2 regions of the Methylobacterium sp. J-072 genome follow, and region 2 is predicted to be linked to the other one. Evidence: predicted binding sites of a transcription regulator. Region 2 holds the regulator's gene; the other holds the start of a gene.
What was found. The regulator HrcA, encoded in region 2, represses chaperone genes, less so after heat shock. The targets are predictions, from matches to a motif close to GTTAGCACTCNCNNNNNGNGAGTGCTAAC.

Region 1 (7,458 bases), on a different contig from region 2:
GGGGTCGGCAGGATACGCTGGAGACACCGCGGCTCTCCCTCCCCCCTCTGCGGGGGAGGGTGGCCCCCAAAGGGGGTCGGGAGAGGGGAGCGACGGTGCAAGACAAAGCTCCGGCCTGCACGCCGGCGCTGCCTCCTCCGGAAGCCGGGTTCCCCTCTCCCGACCCTCGCTGACGCGAGGCCCACCCTCCCCCGCAGAGGGGGGAGGGAGACGCGCTTGGGTCCGGCCGTTGCTTCCATCCGGCAACGATGTGTGAACGTCGTAGCCCACACGGGAGATGGCGCACGGAGCAGCCTGCACAACGGGACCCGTGAACACCTCAAGCCGTGCAGGAGAAAGCGCCCGCGTCTCCTGCGGACGATGCCGCGACGAAGTCTGCCAGGCAAACCTGTGTCAATCGCCGGATCGCTGATCCCGGAACGCTGCCGCGCCCTGACCTTCGTAAGGGCGGCAAGGTTCTGAAGGCTCCGAGCCGGTCATCTTCGGCTCCGTTGATATTCGCGCTCTGGCGACTTGAGGCGAGCGCCGTGTCCGCGCTCAGATCCCGATGCTCGCCGCACCGGCTTCCGCGGCCTGGGTGACGGTCGCGCCGTTGCGCAGCGCCATCGCGATCGCGGTGGAGGCCGTGTCGACGGCGCCCGCGCGATCCTCGCCGTAATCGTACATGCTGTTGGTCTGAGAACCCAACCGGGCGTGGAAATTGTCCGGGAAGTTCTTGTTCATCCGCTGCTTCAGCAGGTTGGTCGCGGCGTGGTAATCGCCCTCGAAACCGGCCGATTGATAAGCCGAGCCGCCATCGTAGGTCCCGCCCTCCTTGTCGGCGGCAGCTTTGCGGTTCTTGTGGTCGATCGTTTGCGAGAACAGGAGACCGATAATCTTGGCCATAAGCCATCGGAAGGCGTTCATGTCGGTCCTCGATGATAGCGACGGCGGAAGCACTTCAGGTCTGTACCACGCATTGCCCGAACGCCGCGGCTTTGTTCTGGATGCTCGGTGTCACCACCGCTCTTCCGAGATGAGCGCGCCGCTGCCATCGAAAGTTCCCCGCCAGCCCTTGCCGTGCAGGCGGACCGTCACGCAGGTCTGATCGGTGCCGGAGCCGGCCTTGATCCGGGCCTCGACCTGACCGAGGCGCTCCTGGCGCTTGAGCACGGCCATGCTGACGCCCAGGCACGAGGCCAGTTCGCGGGGATCGACGATCCAATCGCCTTGGTGACCGAGATCGAGCCGCACGGAAGATCTTCCTTGTGCTCGGTTGCTATACGGGCTTGGAACCGATGCTAGAGCCGCCGGCGCCGGAGGGGAAGCCGGACCCGGCCCGGGACGATCGAGGTTTGCGTCAGCGCCGGGCCGCGTGCCGGTGACGGGAGGCCCTGTGGTGATGAGCTCGTCCCGCATTGCGCCGGGCCTGGACCCGGGGCGGCGCCACCACCGGTGGTTGGGCGACGGGCACGCCGTCATGCTCCGCGATGACCTGGCGGGCGCGCTCGACGCTCATGTCGCAGGCGCTGGTCATGCCCTGAAGGGCGCCGAGGGCGCGATTGTATTCGGGAAGATTGGTGCAGCCGGGGACACCCCAGGCCCACGCCGTAGCGGGGGCCACCATGAGCGTCACCAGGGCCAGCATGGCGGCGCGCGCCGTGCGGATCGAAACCCTGGTCCTAGCCGGATCGACACGCGCGCCCATGGAAACCTCTCGACCAACTCGAAGGGGCAACCCGCAGCGGGACGCTTGGTGCGGTCACGATGGGGTTACGACGGGCCAAGTGCCGATCGGGTCGGGATTGACGGTCCGGCGCAGCGGGGGCGCCGCGTCGGACCATCGTGTCTAAGGTCGGGGAGGCTTTAGAAGTCCATGCCGCCCATGCCACCCATGCCGCCGCCGCCCGGCATGGCCGGGGCTTCCTTGCGCGGCAGCTCGGAGATCATCGCCTCGGTGGTCACCAGCAGGCCAGCGACCGAAGCCGCGCCCTGCAGCGCCGCCCGGACGACCTTGGACGGATCGACGATGCCGGCCTGGAGCATGTCGACATACTCCTCGGTCTGGGCGTTGAAGCCGTAGGTCGGCGAGGCGTTGGCCAGGATGTTGCCGACCACGATCGAGCCCTCGACGCCCGAGTTGGACGCGATCTGACGGATCGGGGCCTCAAGCGCCTTCAGCACGATCTTGATGCCGGCCTGGACGTCGGGGTTGTCGTTCGAGAGACCCTGAACGGCCGCCTTGGCGCGCAGCAGCGCGGTGCCGCCGCCCGGGACGATACCCTCTTCCACCGCAGCGCGGGTGGCGTGGAGGGCGTCGTCGACGCGGTCCTTCTTCTCCTTTACCTCGACCTCGGTCGAGCCGCCGACGCGGATCACCGCGACGCCGCCCGCGAGCTTGGCCAGACGCTCCTGGAGCTTCTCGCGGTCGTAGTCCGAGGTGGTCTCCTCGATCTGCGCCTTGATCTGCGAGATCCGGCCCTCGATGTCCGACTTCTCGCCGATGCCGTCGATGATCGTGGTGGTCTCTTTCTCGATCCGGACGCGCTTGGCCCGGCCGAGCATGTCGAGCGTCACGTTCTCGAGCTTGATGCCGAGATCCTCGGCGATCATCTGGCCCTTGGTCAGGATCGCGATGTCTTCCAGCATCGCCTTGCGACGATCACCGAAGCCCGGCGCCTTCACGGCCGCGACCTTCAGGCCGCCGCGCAGCTTGTTCACCACGAGGGTGGCGAGCGCCTCACCCTCGATGTCCTCGGCGATGATCAGCAGCGGCTTGCCGGTCTGGACCACGGCCTCAAGGACAGGGAGCATCGCCTGCAGCGACGACAGCTTCTTCTCGTGGATCAGGATGTACGGATCCTCGAGATCGGCGACCATCTTCTCCGCGTTGGTGATGAAGTACGGGGACAGGTAGCCGCGATCGAACTGCATGCCCTCGACGACGTCGAGCTCGGTCTCGGCGGTCTTGGCCTCTTCGACCGTGATCACGCCCTCGTTGCCGACCTTCTGCATCGCGTGGGCGATCATCTCGCCGATCTCCTTGTCGCCGTTGGCGGAGATCGTGCCGACCTGGGCGATCTCCTCCGAGGAGGCGACCTTGCGGGAGCGCTCGCTGATGTCCTTCACGACCGCGGCGACCGCGAGGTCGATGCCGCGCTTCAGGTCCATCGGGTTCATGCCGGCGGCGACGTACTTGACGCCTTCGCGGACGATGGAGGCGGCCAGCACGGTGGCGGTGGTGGTGCCGTCACCGGCGATGTCGCTCGACTTCGAGGCGACTTCGCGCACCATCTGGGCGCCCATGTTCTCGAACTTGTCGGCGAGCTCGATCTCCTTGGCGACGGTGACGCCGTCCTTGGTGATGCGCGGGGCGCCGAAACTCTTCTCGATCACGACGTTGCGGCCCTTGGGACCGAGCGTGACCTTCACGGCGCTGGCGAGCAGCTCGACGCCGCGCAGCATCTTCTCACGGGCATCGACGGAAAAACGAACGTCTTTGGCTGACATGGACAATCTCTTCTGTTGTCGTTCGGCCCCGAGGCGCGCCGGTGCGGGCGCCTCGAAGGGCTTGAGGAGCGTTGGTCTGGGCGGACGCCCTTAGGCGACGACGCCCATGATGTCGGATTCCTTCATGATCAGGAGATCCTGACCGTCGATCTTGACCTCGGTGCCGGACCACTTGCCGAACAGCACGCGATCACCGGGCTTCACCTCCAGCGGATTGATCTTGCCGGCCTCGTCCCGGGCGCCGGGACCGACGGCGACGACCTCACCCTCCTGCGGCTTCTCCTTGACCGTATCGGGGATGATGATCCCACCCTTGGTCTTCTCCTCGCCCTCGATGCGGCGGAGCACCACGCGGTCGTGCAGCGGGCGAAACTTCATGTTTGGCATCCTGTTCGTCCCGCCTGTGGGCCTCGCGTCGACATGACGGAGCCCATGCGGGAAAGGCGGCGGCGGACCGAATCGTCCGCGCCGGGTCGGCCGCTGTCTTAGCACTCAATGCGCGAGAGTGCTAACGCGTCTCACGGTCGATGGGCCGCAGAGGGTATTTTTCGGGAGAGGTCCGTCGTGTTCGGACCGACCGCGATTCGAAGGCGGTCGCGCCGACACCTCGATCCGGATACTCACGTCGGATCTGGCATCCGTCCGGGCGGGGCGCCGCGGCAAGCAGCGTCAGTATCCACGTTTATACACCAGACTAGCATCGCGAAAAACCGCGCCTCTGCGGCGACCGGCATCGAATGTCTCGCCCGGCGCGTTTCACGATTGTGATTATCTCGCCGATGCGCTAGAGAACATAAATCGATCTTTGGCCAGATATTCGGCCGTCTCGCCTCAACAGGGCGAGCGCTCTGCATCTCTCCCAGTTTCGACGACCATGGATGGGCGCATGCTCAGGCACGCGCTTGCCCTCTTCGATCGTCCAGAGCTTGCCGCCTCTACAGTGCAGATGCGGCTTGATCTGGATCTTTGTTACAGCACGGTGATTTCGGCGGTCCGGATTCCGGTTCGCGCATCGTGCTCTGAAGCAGTTGGAATATTTATGAGCATCGGCACCGTTAAGTGGTTCAACGAGACCAAGGGCTTCGGCTTCATCCAGCCTGACGACGGCGGCAAGGACGTGTTCGTGCACATCTCGGCTGTCGAGCGCGCCGGCATGCGCAACCTGATCGAGGGTCAGAAGCTCTCCTACGAGCTGGAAACCGACCGTCGCAGCGGCAAGCAGTCCGCCGGCAGCCTCCAGGCCGCCTGAACCGCGCGCCTCTTTCGAGGACGCGTTTCGAAGCCGTTCCCTGTGTGGAGCGGCTTCTTCTGTTTCTGACACCCGCGCTGCGGCGCACGAGGAGTGTACGTGGGTCAATTCAAAGAAACGCAGCTTTCCGATCGTCTCGAGGCCGGTGCGAAGGCCAAGGAGGAGCGGCTGGCCCAGTTCCGTGCACGCCCCCCGGCGGATGACCCGGCCGTCCTCGCCCGGCAGGCCGAGCGCCAGGCCGTCGTCGAGGCCCGCGAGGTGCGGGTGAGCGAGCGGGAAACGGCCCGCGCCGCCGCCGAGGCGATCCGCACCGCGGAAGAGCTCGCGGAGCAGGAGCGCGCGGCGGCCGAGATCGTCCGTCAGGCTGCCGAGAAGGTCGAGCGCCAAGCCGCTTTGGCCGCCGAGCAGAAGGCGACCCGCGACGCCCGCTTCGCTGCCCGCAAGGCCAAGGTAAAGCGGTAGCGCATCGTCCCGAAACTTGTCTGTCCCACACTCTCCCTCATCCTGAGGTGGCGACGCACAGCGGCGCCCTCGAAGGAGCCCTCCAGGGATCGCAGGGGTCTCTGGAGGGCTCCTTCGAGGCCCAGCGATCTTGGATCGCCGGGCGCCTCAGGATGAGGGGAGTGGGTTGGATGATCTCCAGGCGGCCCGCGCCGACAGGCCGTTCGTTTTCTTTTACGCGCCCTCCGGCGGAAAAAACCGGTTCGGCGGGCGCGGCAGGCCGAGATGGTCGCGTAGGGTCGTGCCGGCATAGTCGCGGCGGAACAGGCCGCGCCGCTGCAGTTCCGGCACCAGCCGGTCGACCACGTCGTCGAGCCCCTCGGGCACGAACGGGAACATCACGTTGAAGCCGTCGCAGCCGCGTCCCTCCAGCCATTCCTCCATCCGGTCCGCGACCTGCGCGGGCGTGCCCACGAAATGGAGCCCGGCATAGGCGCCGACCTTGCGGGCGAGGTCGCGCACGGTGGCGCCGGTGCGGCGGGCGTAGTCGAGGAGTTGCGCCTGGCTGCTCTTGCTGGCGTTGGTCTCGGGGATCTCCGGCAGGGGCGCGTCGAGATCGAAGCCGGAGGCGTCGACCCCAAGGCGCACCGACAGGTTGGCGAGGCCACTGTCGGGATGGACCAGATCGTCGAGGCGCGCCCGCTTGGCCTGCGCCTCGGCCTCGGTCTCGCCCAGGATCACCAGGGCGCCGGGCAGGATCTTCAGGTGGTCGGGATCCCGCCCCAGGGCCGGCATCCGGCCCTTCACGTCGGCATAGTAGGCCTGCGCGGCCTCCAGAGTGGGGCTGGCGCCGAACACCATCTCGGCGGTGGCGGCCGCGATCTGCTTTCCGGCCTCGGAGGCGCCGGCCTGGACGATCACCGGCCAGCCCTGCACCGGCCGGGCGACGTTGAGCGGGCCCTTCACCTTCAGGAACTCGCCCGTGTGGTCGAGAACGTGCAGCTTGTCGGGATCGAAGAACAGGCCGCTCTCCGGATCCATCAGGAAGGCGTCGTCCGCCCAGGAATCCCACAGGCCGGTGACCACGTCGTAGAACTCGCGCGCCCGGGCGTAGCGCACCGCATGGTCGAGATGCGCGTCGCGGCCGAAATTCAGCGCCTCGTCCGGGTTGCCGGAGGTGACGAGGTTCCAGCCGGCCCGGCCCTTCGAGATGTGGTCGAGGGAGGCGAACTTCCGGGCCACATGGTAGGGCTCGTTGTAGGTGGTTGACGCCGTGGCGATCAGCCCGATCCGCGACGTGAGCGCGGCGAGCGCCGGCAGCAGCGTCAGCGGATCAAACGAGGTCACGGTGGCCGAGCGGCGCAGGGCCGCCACCGGCATGTTCATCACCGCCAGATGGTCGGCCATAAAGAAGGCGTCGAACTTCGCCGCCTCCAACCGCCGGGCGAAATGCGTCAGGTGCTCGAAGTTGAAGTTCGCGTCCGGGTAGCCGCCGGGATAGCGCCACCAGGCCGTGTGGATCCCCACCGGGCGCATGAACGCGCCGAGATGCAGCTGGCGTTTCCCACTCATGGCTCTGCCCGATTCATGGCTACGCTCCGCAGGTGCTCACGGGTGCTTGTGGATCGGATCGACCCAGTGGACGGATTCGGGCCGCTCCACCGGCTCGACATCCGGAATGTTGACCACCACGGCCTCGTTGTCCGAGCGCACCAGCACGCAGTGCAGGGGCTCGTCCGTGGAGGCGTTGATCTCCTGGTGCGGCACGAAAGGCGGCACGAAGATGAAGTCCCCCGGCCCGGCCTCGGCCACGTATTCGAGCCGCTCGCCCCAGCGCATCCGGGCGCGGCCGGAGACCACGTAGATCACGCTCTCCAGGGCGCCGTGATGGTGCACGCCGGTCTTGGCGTCGGGCTGGATCGCCACCGTGCCGGCCCAGATCTTCTGGGCGCCGACCCGGGCCGCGTTGATCGCCGCCTGCCGGAACATGCCGGGGGTCTGCGCGGTGTTGCTGTCGAGCTGGTCACCCGGGATCACGCGCACGCCGTCATGCTTCCAACGCGGCGCCTCGGATGCCCCCTCCCCTGCCCCGTGATCGTGATCATGATCGTGGGTATGGCCGTCGCCGGTGTCGTGCATCGTCAGGACCTCTGATCCGGGGGACCGCCCATCATTGCACCGCGGTGAGGGCTTGGGAAAACCCCGTGTCGAAGATCGCCGCCGCCTGCGGGGCGCGGGCCTTCGGGATCAGGCCGGCGCGGACGTAGAGGTCGATGGTG
Region 2 (7,458 bases):
GATAACCACCTTGCCGGTCAGCCTGCGGTTGCCGCTCCGCTGTGGGCTCACGCGATCGCCTCCTTCTGGAGCGCCACAAGCCGGTCGGTACCGGCGCGGGCGAGACGCAGCAATTCGAGGAGCTGCTCTTCGGAGAACGGCTCCATCTCGGCGGTGCCTTGCACCTCGACGATGCCGCCCCTGCCGGTCAGCACGAAGTTGGCGTCGGTCTCGGCTGCCGAATCCTCGGCATAGTCGAGGTCGAGCACGGGCGTGTTCTTGTACAGGCCGCAGGACACGGCGGCGACATGGTCGCGCAGCGGGTCCACCGAGATGATCGAGCGGGTGCGCATCCAGGCGAAACAATCGTAGAGTGCGACCCAGGCGCCGGTGATCGCGGCGGTGCGAGTGCCGCCATCGGCCTGGATCACGTCGCAATCGACCGTAACCTGGCGCTCGCCCATAGCGGGGAGGTTCGTCACCGCCCGGAGCGAGCGGCCGATCAGGCGCTGGATCTCCTGGGTGCGGCCCGAGGGCTTGCCCGAGTTGATCTCGCGCCGGGTCCGGTCGTGCGTCGCGCGCGGCAACATGGCATACTCGGCCGTGATCCAGCCCTTGCCGGAGCCGCGCAGCCACGGGGGACCGCGCTCCTCGAGGGAGGCGGTGCAGAGCACGCGGGTGTTGCCGAAGCTGACCAGGCACGAGCCCTCGGCGTAGCGCGAGACCGCGCGCTCCAGGGTGACGGGCCGCAGCTCGTCGGCGGCGCGCTTCGAAGGCCTCATCGCGGGCCCTTTCTGATGAGAGAGTGAGGGCCGGGCTCTTAGGCCGCCGGGCCGGCGCGGGCAAGCATCGCCGCAAGGATTGCTCCCCGGACACCGGGCGGACATGATCGCACGACAGGATGACCGCGTGACCGACCCGAACACCCCCTTTCCGCTCGATCCTTCGATGCAGGCTCTCGCCGCCCTCAACGAGCGCGCCCGCGAGATCTTCCGGCAGATCGTCGAGAGCTACCTCACGACTGGCGAGCCGGTGGGATCGCGCAACCTGGCGCGCATCCTTCCCATGGCGCTGTCGCCGGCCTCGATCCGCAACGTCATGGCGGATCTGGAGCATTCCGGCCTGATCTTCGCGCCCCACACCTCGGCCGGCCGCCTGCCGACCGAGCTCGGCCTGCGCTTCTTCGTCGACGCCATGCTCGAACTCGGCGATGTCGGCCAGGAGGAGCAGGCCCGGATCGAGGCGGAGATGCGCGCCGCCGCCTCCGGGCACACCTTCGATTCGGCGCTGGCCGCAGCCTCGACCATGCTGTCGGGCATCTCCCGCGGGGCCGGCGTGGTGCTGACCACCAAGGCGAACGTGCACCTCAAGCATATCGAGTTCGTCCGCCTCGATCCGGCCCGGGCCCTGGTGGTGCTGGTCTCGGATGACGGCTCGGTGGAGAACCGGCTGGTCGACCTGCCGCCGGGCCTACCCGCCGGCGCGCTCCAGGAAGCGACGAATTTCCTCAACGCCCGCCTGCACGGCCGCACCCTCGGGACCCTGCGAGCCGAAATCGAGGCCGGACGCACCGCGATGAAGCGGGAGCTCGACGCGCTGACCGAGCGCCTGGTCGATGCCGGCCTGGCGACCCCGGTGGGCCCGAGCGAGGCCCGCCAGCTGATCGTGCGCGGCCAGGCGAACCTGCTCGACGACCTGCGCGCCGTCGAGGATCTCGAACGCATCCGCCTGCTGTTCAACGACCTGGAGACCCAGAAGGACGTCATCGACCTCCTGGCCCGGGCCGAGGGCGGCGAGGGCGTGCGGATCTTCATCGGCTCGGAGAACAAGCTGTTCTCGCTGTCCGGCTCGTCGCTGATCGCGGCGCCGTTCCGGGACGGGTCGCAGAAGATCGTCGGCGTCGTCGGGGTGATCGGCCCGACGCGGCTGAACTACGCCCGCATCGTGCCGATGGTCGACTACACCGCTCGCGTGGTCTCGAAGCTTCTCGACGGCGGGCGATGATAGCCCGGCTCAGGCGGCCCGGACGGTGTGCAGAAACCCGGCGACCTCCCGGGTGAGCTGCGCCGATTGCCGCGACAATTCGGAGGCCGCGGCCAGCACCTGATGGGCCGCCGCGCCGGTCTGCTCGGCCGCGTCGGCGACGCCGGTGATGTTGGTGGTGACCTCGTCCGTCCCGCCGGCGGCCTGGCCGACATTGCGGACGATTTCCTGGGTGGCCGCGCCCTGCTGTTCCACCGCAGCCGCCACCGCGCCGGTCACCTGGTTGAGGTCGCGGATGCGCGTGACGATGCCGCCGATCGCCTGGGCGGCGTGATCGGTCGAGCCCTGGATCCGGCCGATCAGGCCGGTAATCTCCTCCGTCGCCCGGGCGGTCTGCGCGGCCAGTTCCTTCACTTCGGAGGCGACGACGGCAAAGCCACGGCCCGCCTCGCCGGCGCGCGCCGCCTCGATCGTCGCGTTCAGGGCCAGGAGGTTGGTCTGGGCCGCGATGGTGGAGATCAGCCCGACCGCATCGCCGATCTTGGACACCGCCTGGGCCAGTTCCTGCACCAGTTGTCCGGTCTGGTCCGCCTCGCCGACCGCCGCTTGGGCGAGGCTCGCCGAGCCTTCGACCTGCCCTGCGATCTCCTGCACGCTGCTGCCGAGTTGCTGGGCGGCGGCTGCGACGGTGCGGACGTTGGTGGCGGCCTCCTCGGCCGCTGACGCGACGCTGGTCGATTGCGCCGCCGCCTGGGTCGCGCTCGCCGTCAGGGTCTGCGCCGTCGCCTCCAGCTCGGTGGCGGAGGATGAGACCATGCCGACGATGCTGCCCACCGCCCGCTCGAAGCCGTCGGCGAGCGCGATCATCGCGCGCTTGCGCTCGGCCGCGGCGGCTTCGTCGGCAACACGCTTCGCCTCGGCCTCGTCGCGGGCCTTCCGGGCGACCAGCGCCTTGATGCTCTCGACCGCGCGGCCGACCAGGCCGATCTCGTCGCTGCGCTTGGCCTCGGCGATCTCGGCATCGATTTCACCCTGGCTCATGCGCTGCAGCGCTTCGACGAGGCGGTTCAACGGACGCGACACGGTGACGGTCATCAGCCGGCCGACCACGAGACCGAGCACCAGCAGCGCGATGAGCGTCGCCGCCGCCAGCAGGAGGGCCAGACGATCGACCGGCGCGAAGGCCGCGGCCTTGTCGACCGAGAGAGCGACGAACCAGTCGATAGAGGCCGGCAGGTTGGGGACGCGGGCGAAGACCGTGAGCGTCGCCCGATCGCCCTCGCGGGTCTCGGACACCTGCTCGCCGATCTTTGGCAGCGGCCCGGAGAGCAGTTCCGACAGCGGCTTGCCGATCAACTCGGCGCGCGGATGAATCAGCACCTTGCCGGAACCGGAAACCAGATAGGCGTAGCCGTTCCCACCAGTGGCCACCGCGCCGATCATCCGGGCCAGCGCGTCGGAGTCGAAATCGCTGCCGACCACGCCGTGGAACGTTCCCGTCTCGTCCACCACCGGAGCGGCACCGGTGATCGTGAGCTTACCGTTGCTCGAGCCGATATAGGGCTCCGTCAGGAACGGGCCTTTGGCGGCCTCCACGCCCTTGTACCACGGGCGCTGGCGCGGATCGTACCCTGCCTTGACCTCGCCCTTCGGCATCCGCGCGTATAACCCGTCGGTGCGGCCGAAGAAGTTCATCAGAAAGGCATCCAGCGCGATCGGTGCGCCGAGGACGCGACTTGCCTCGGGGCCCGGCCCCACGGTGACGACCTCCTGCGCCATGAGCTGTGTCAGGTCGAGCTTGCCCCGCAGCCAATTGCCGACGCTCTGCGCCGCCGAGGCGCTCAGGTTCGTCATGGTGAGCGCCACGTTGCCCCGCAGGGCACCCGCCTGGACGACATAGATGTAGGTCGAGGAAGCAACGAAGACCGCGCAGACGATCCCGAGGATCAGGAGCGTCGCGCGGCCGGCCAGGCCGAGGCGCGGATGCGGGATCGTCGCAGGCTCGGGCGCGTTGCCGCCAAGGTCAGACACGCCGGTCTCCGCGAATCGAGGATGACAAATCTATTTCTGCAGCAAAGGTCGCGCTTTCCGAAGTCACCGTCCAGTGCCGTTGGCGGCGTTTCACGAAAATCTAAGCTTCAGAAATCGAAATCTTGAGATTGAACAGACCTCATGGTCATTTGAAGATGCAAGCATCCGGCGGAAAGATACGACAAACGACCCGGTCTGAGCTGATTTCCCGTTGCGAGGCGATTTTTTGATCGGACCGGAAGAAGGGAAGAATATCTACGTTCCTGGGTCGCCCCTGGAAGAAAGCGCCGACGAGGGTCCTGCGGAAAATAGCCACCGTTTCTCGATGACCATGTCCGTCTGCCAGCCGGCATTCCAAGATGGCACGTCGGCGGCTCAGGCGGCGCGCACGGTGTGTAGGAAGCGGGCAATCTCCGCGTCGAGCTGCGCCGACTGACGCGAGAGCGCGGAGGCCGCGTCCAGGACCTGATGAGCCGCGGTGCCGGTCTGCTCGGCCGCCTCGGCGACGCCGGTGATGTTCGTCGTCACCTCGTCCGTGCCGCTCGCCGCCTGCGTGACGTTACGCACGATCTCCTGGGTCGCCGCCCCCTGCTCCTCGACGGCCGCCGCCACCGCGCCGGTCACGTCGTTGATGTCGCGGATGCGGATCACGATCCCGCCGATCGCCTGCGCGGCGTGATCGGTCGAGCCCTGGATCCGGCTGATCAGGCCGGTGATCTCTTCCGTCGCCCTGGCGGTCTGCGCGGCCAGTTCCTTCACTTCGGACGCCACCACGGCAAAGCCGCGACCCGCCTCTCCCGCGCGAGCCGCCTCGATCGTCGCGTTCAACGCCAGCAAGTTGGTCTGCGAGGCGATGCTGGAGATCAGCCCGACCGCATCGCCGATCTTGGACACCGCCTGGGCCAGTTCCTGCACCAGCTGTCCGGTCTGGTCCGCCTCGCCGACCGCCGCATGGGCGAGGCTCGCCGAGCCGCCGACCTGACTGGCGATCTCCTGCACGCTGGAGCCGAGCTGCTCGGCGGCCGCCGCGACGGTGCGGACATTGGCGGCGGCCTCCTCAGCCGCCGCCGCGACGCTGGTGGATTGCGCCGCAGCCCGGGTCGCGGTCCCCGTCAGAGTCTGCGCGGTCCCTTGAAGCTGTGTCGCCGAGGACGCGACCATGCCGACGATCGCGCCCACGGCCCGCTCGAACCCATCCGCCAGCGCGACCATGGCGTGCTTGCGCTCGGCTGCAGCGGCCTCGTCGGCCAGGCGCTTCGCCTCGGCTTGCTCCGCTGCCTTCTGGGCGACCAACGCCTTGATGCCCTCCACGGCGCGGCCGACCATGCCGATCTCGTCGTTGCGCCGCGCCTCCGCGATGTCGGTATCGAGCGCGCCCTGGCTCATCCGCTGCAGAACCCCGACCAGGCGGTTCAGCGGACGCGACACGGTGATCGTCATCAGCCGGCCGATCACGATCGCGAGGACGAGGAGCACGAGAAGGGTGGTCACCGCCAGGTCCCGCGCCAGGGCCGTGGTCGGGGCCAACGCTGTGGCGCTGTCCACTGAGATAGCGACGTACCAGTCGAGCGACGGCGGCAAGTTCGGGACGCGGGCGAACACCGTGAAGGTCGCCCGGTCGCCCTCGCGGGTCTCGGCCAGGGTGCTGCCGATCTTCGGGAGCGGTCCGGACAACAGGTCCGACAGCGGCTTGCCGATCAGCTCCGCCCGCGGATGGACCAGCACGGTTCCGGAGCCCGACACCAGGTAGGCGTAGCTTGTGTCACCCGTGGCGACCTCCGCGATCATCCGGGTCAGGGCGGCGCTGTCGAAATCGCCGCCGATCACGCCGAGGACCGCCCGGTTCTCGGCGAGGATCGGCCCCGCCGCGGTGATGGTAACGACATCCGTTCCGGCCGAGGTATAGGGCTCGGTCAGCACCGCTTGTCCCGCCGCCAGGGCATCCTTGTACCAGGGCCGCTCACGCGGATCGTAACCGGCGGGCAGCTCCGTCTTGGGCATCTCCGTGAAGAATCCGTCCACACGGCCGAGATAGGCGCTGAAGAAGACCTCGCGTGCCAACGGCAAGCCGAGCACGTCGTCCGCCTTGGGCCCGACGCCGACGACCGCGATCTGCTGCGCCATGAGCTGCGTCAATTCGAGCTTGCCGCGCAGCCAGTTGCCGACGCTCCGCGCAGACGCGGCACTCAGGCTGGACATGCTGGCGTTGAGACTGGTCCGCAGGGCGGCGGATTGCGTGGCGTAGAGGTAGGCGGAACTCGCCGCGAAGGCGGTGCACACCACAGCGAGGATCAGGAGCACGGCACGACCGGACACGCCGATGCGCGGGCGCGAGAGTCCGGCAAGTCCGGCCGCCTTGAAATCGGGTTCCGACATGCTTCGTCTTCACATCTACCTATGAACGATCGGCCATCCCGCAGGCCCCGCGTGCCAAGTCCGGCCATGAACATCATTGCCCGCCGTCGAAGCGCAAGTCCCAGGCACTCGGCGCTGGATCGTCCACCCAATCGTCACGGTGCTCGATGCAGACGCATCAGCTATGCCGTTCGTTCTTTTAACCTCCTGGATCTTTCACGTTTCTTTCAACAGGCCTTCTCACATCGATCAGGTTGTCAGATCCTTCTTCGTAAGTCTCGCAAAAATGCCCGATCGCCAGGCGTTCTACATCCTGGCGATCGGGCATTTGGTGTGTTTACGCTTGCATGCGCGGTCGGATGGCCTCGGCGTACCTTACGCCGGGATTACGTCCACGATCTCGTAGGTGTCGGGATCGATGATCACGATGTCGTCGCGCACGAGGATGAAGTCGTAGCCCTCGTATTCCGGCACGATCTCGACGATCGCGGGCGGCAGCCGGTGCAGGCTGACGGAGCGCGGGATCGCGGTGCCGACCGCGAGACCGAACGCCACGTCGCGGAGCGGTGAGACGCCGAGCCGGGTGATCGAACCACGGAACTCGGTGCGCTGGCGGGTGTCGAGCCGGTTGACCGCGCCGCGGGCCGAACCGCCGCCGCGGGCGCCCCGGGCACCGTCGCGACCACCCCGATCGCCCCGATCACCCGCCGCGCCACGATCGCCGCGCTGGCCGGGGCCGGTCTCGTCACGCCCGCCTCGGTCGCCGCGCTGGCCCGGACCGGTCTCGTCGCGACCGCCGCGCTGCTCGGCCGGGCCGCCGTCGCGCCCGCCCCGCTCGCCGGCACCGGGATTGCCGCCCGGCCCGTTCCTGTCCGCAGCGCCGTTGCGCTCGCCGGGAGGACCGCCGGCCGGTCCGGGCCGGCCGGGACCCTCGGCGCCGCGTGAGGCCGGACCGCCGGGCTCGGCGCCGCGCGCACCGCCTTCGGCGCCACCACCGCGCATCCCGCCGCCCTCGGCGCCGCCGGCACCCCCGCGCATGCCACCACCGCCGGCCCCGCCCGGTCCTGCGCCGCCGCCGGCCGCCGGGCCGGCACCGCCGCCGGGGCCGCC

Region 1: the regulator HrcA is predicted to act here: its motif matches at 3,974-4,002, upstream of groES (co-chaperone GroES).

What each region holds. Positions count from the first base shown of each region.
Region 1 covers NZ_JAKSYK010000182.1:47,436-54,893, reverse strand. Annotated here, with positions in the region: gene MKK67_RS23040 (hypothetical protein) at 538-885, opposite strand; gene MKK67_RS23035 (DUF6522 family protein) at 997-1,233, opposite strand; gene MKK67_RS23030 (hypothetical protein) at 1,340-1,687, opposite strand; gene groL (chaperonin GroEL) at 1,846-3,489, opposite strand; gene groES (co-chaperone GroES) at 3,580-3,867, opposite strand; gene MKK67_RS23015 (cold-shock protein) at 4,529-4,738, shown strand; gene MKK67_RS23010 (DUF6481 family protein) at 4,838-5,200, shown strand; gene MKK67_RS23005 (LLM class flavin-dependent oxidoreductase) at 5,414-6,751, opposite strand; gene MKK67_RS23000 (cupin domain-containing protein) at 6,788-7,318, opposite strand; gene MKK67_RS22995 (ABC transporter substrate-binding protein) at 7,350-7,458, opposite strand, start outside.
Region 2 covers NZ_JAKSYK010000026.1:53,846-61,303, reverse strand. Annotated here, with positions in the region: gene rdgB (RdgB/HAM1 family non-canonical purine NTP pyrophosphatase) at 1-51, opposite strand, end outside; gene rph (ribonuclease PH) at 48-761, opposite strand; gene hrcA (heat-inducible transcriptional repressor HrcA) at 928-1,983, shown strand; gene MKK67_RS01890 (methyl-accepting chemotaxis protein) at 1,993-3,993, opposite strand; gene MKK67_RS01885 (methyl-accepting chemotaxis protein) at 4,369-6,369, opposite strand; gene MKK67_RS01880 (DUF1236 domain-containing protein) at 6,724-7,458, opposite strand, start outside.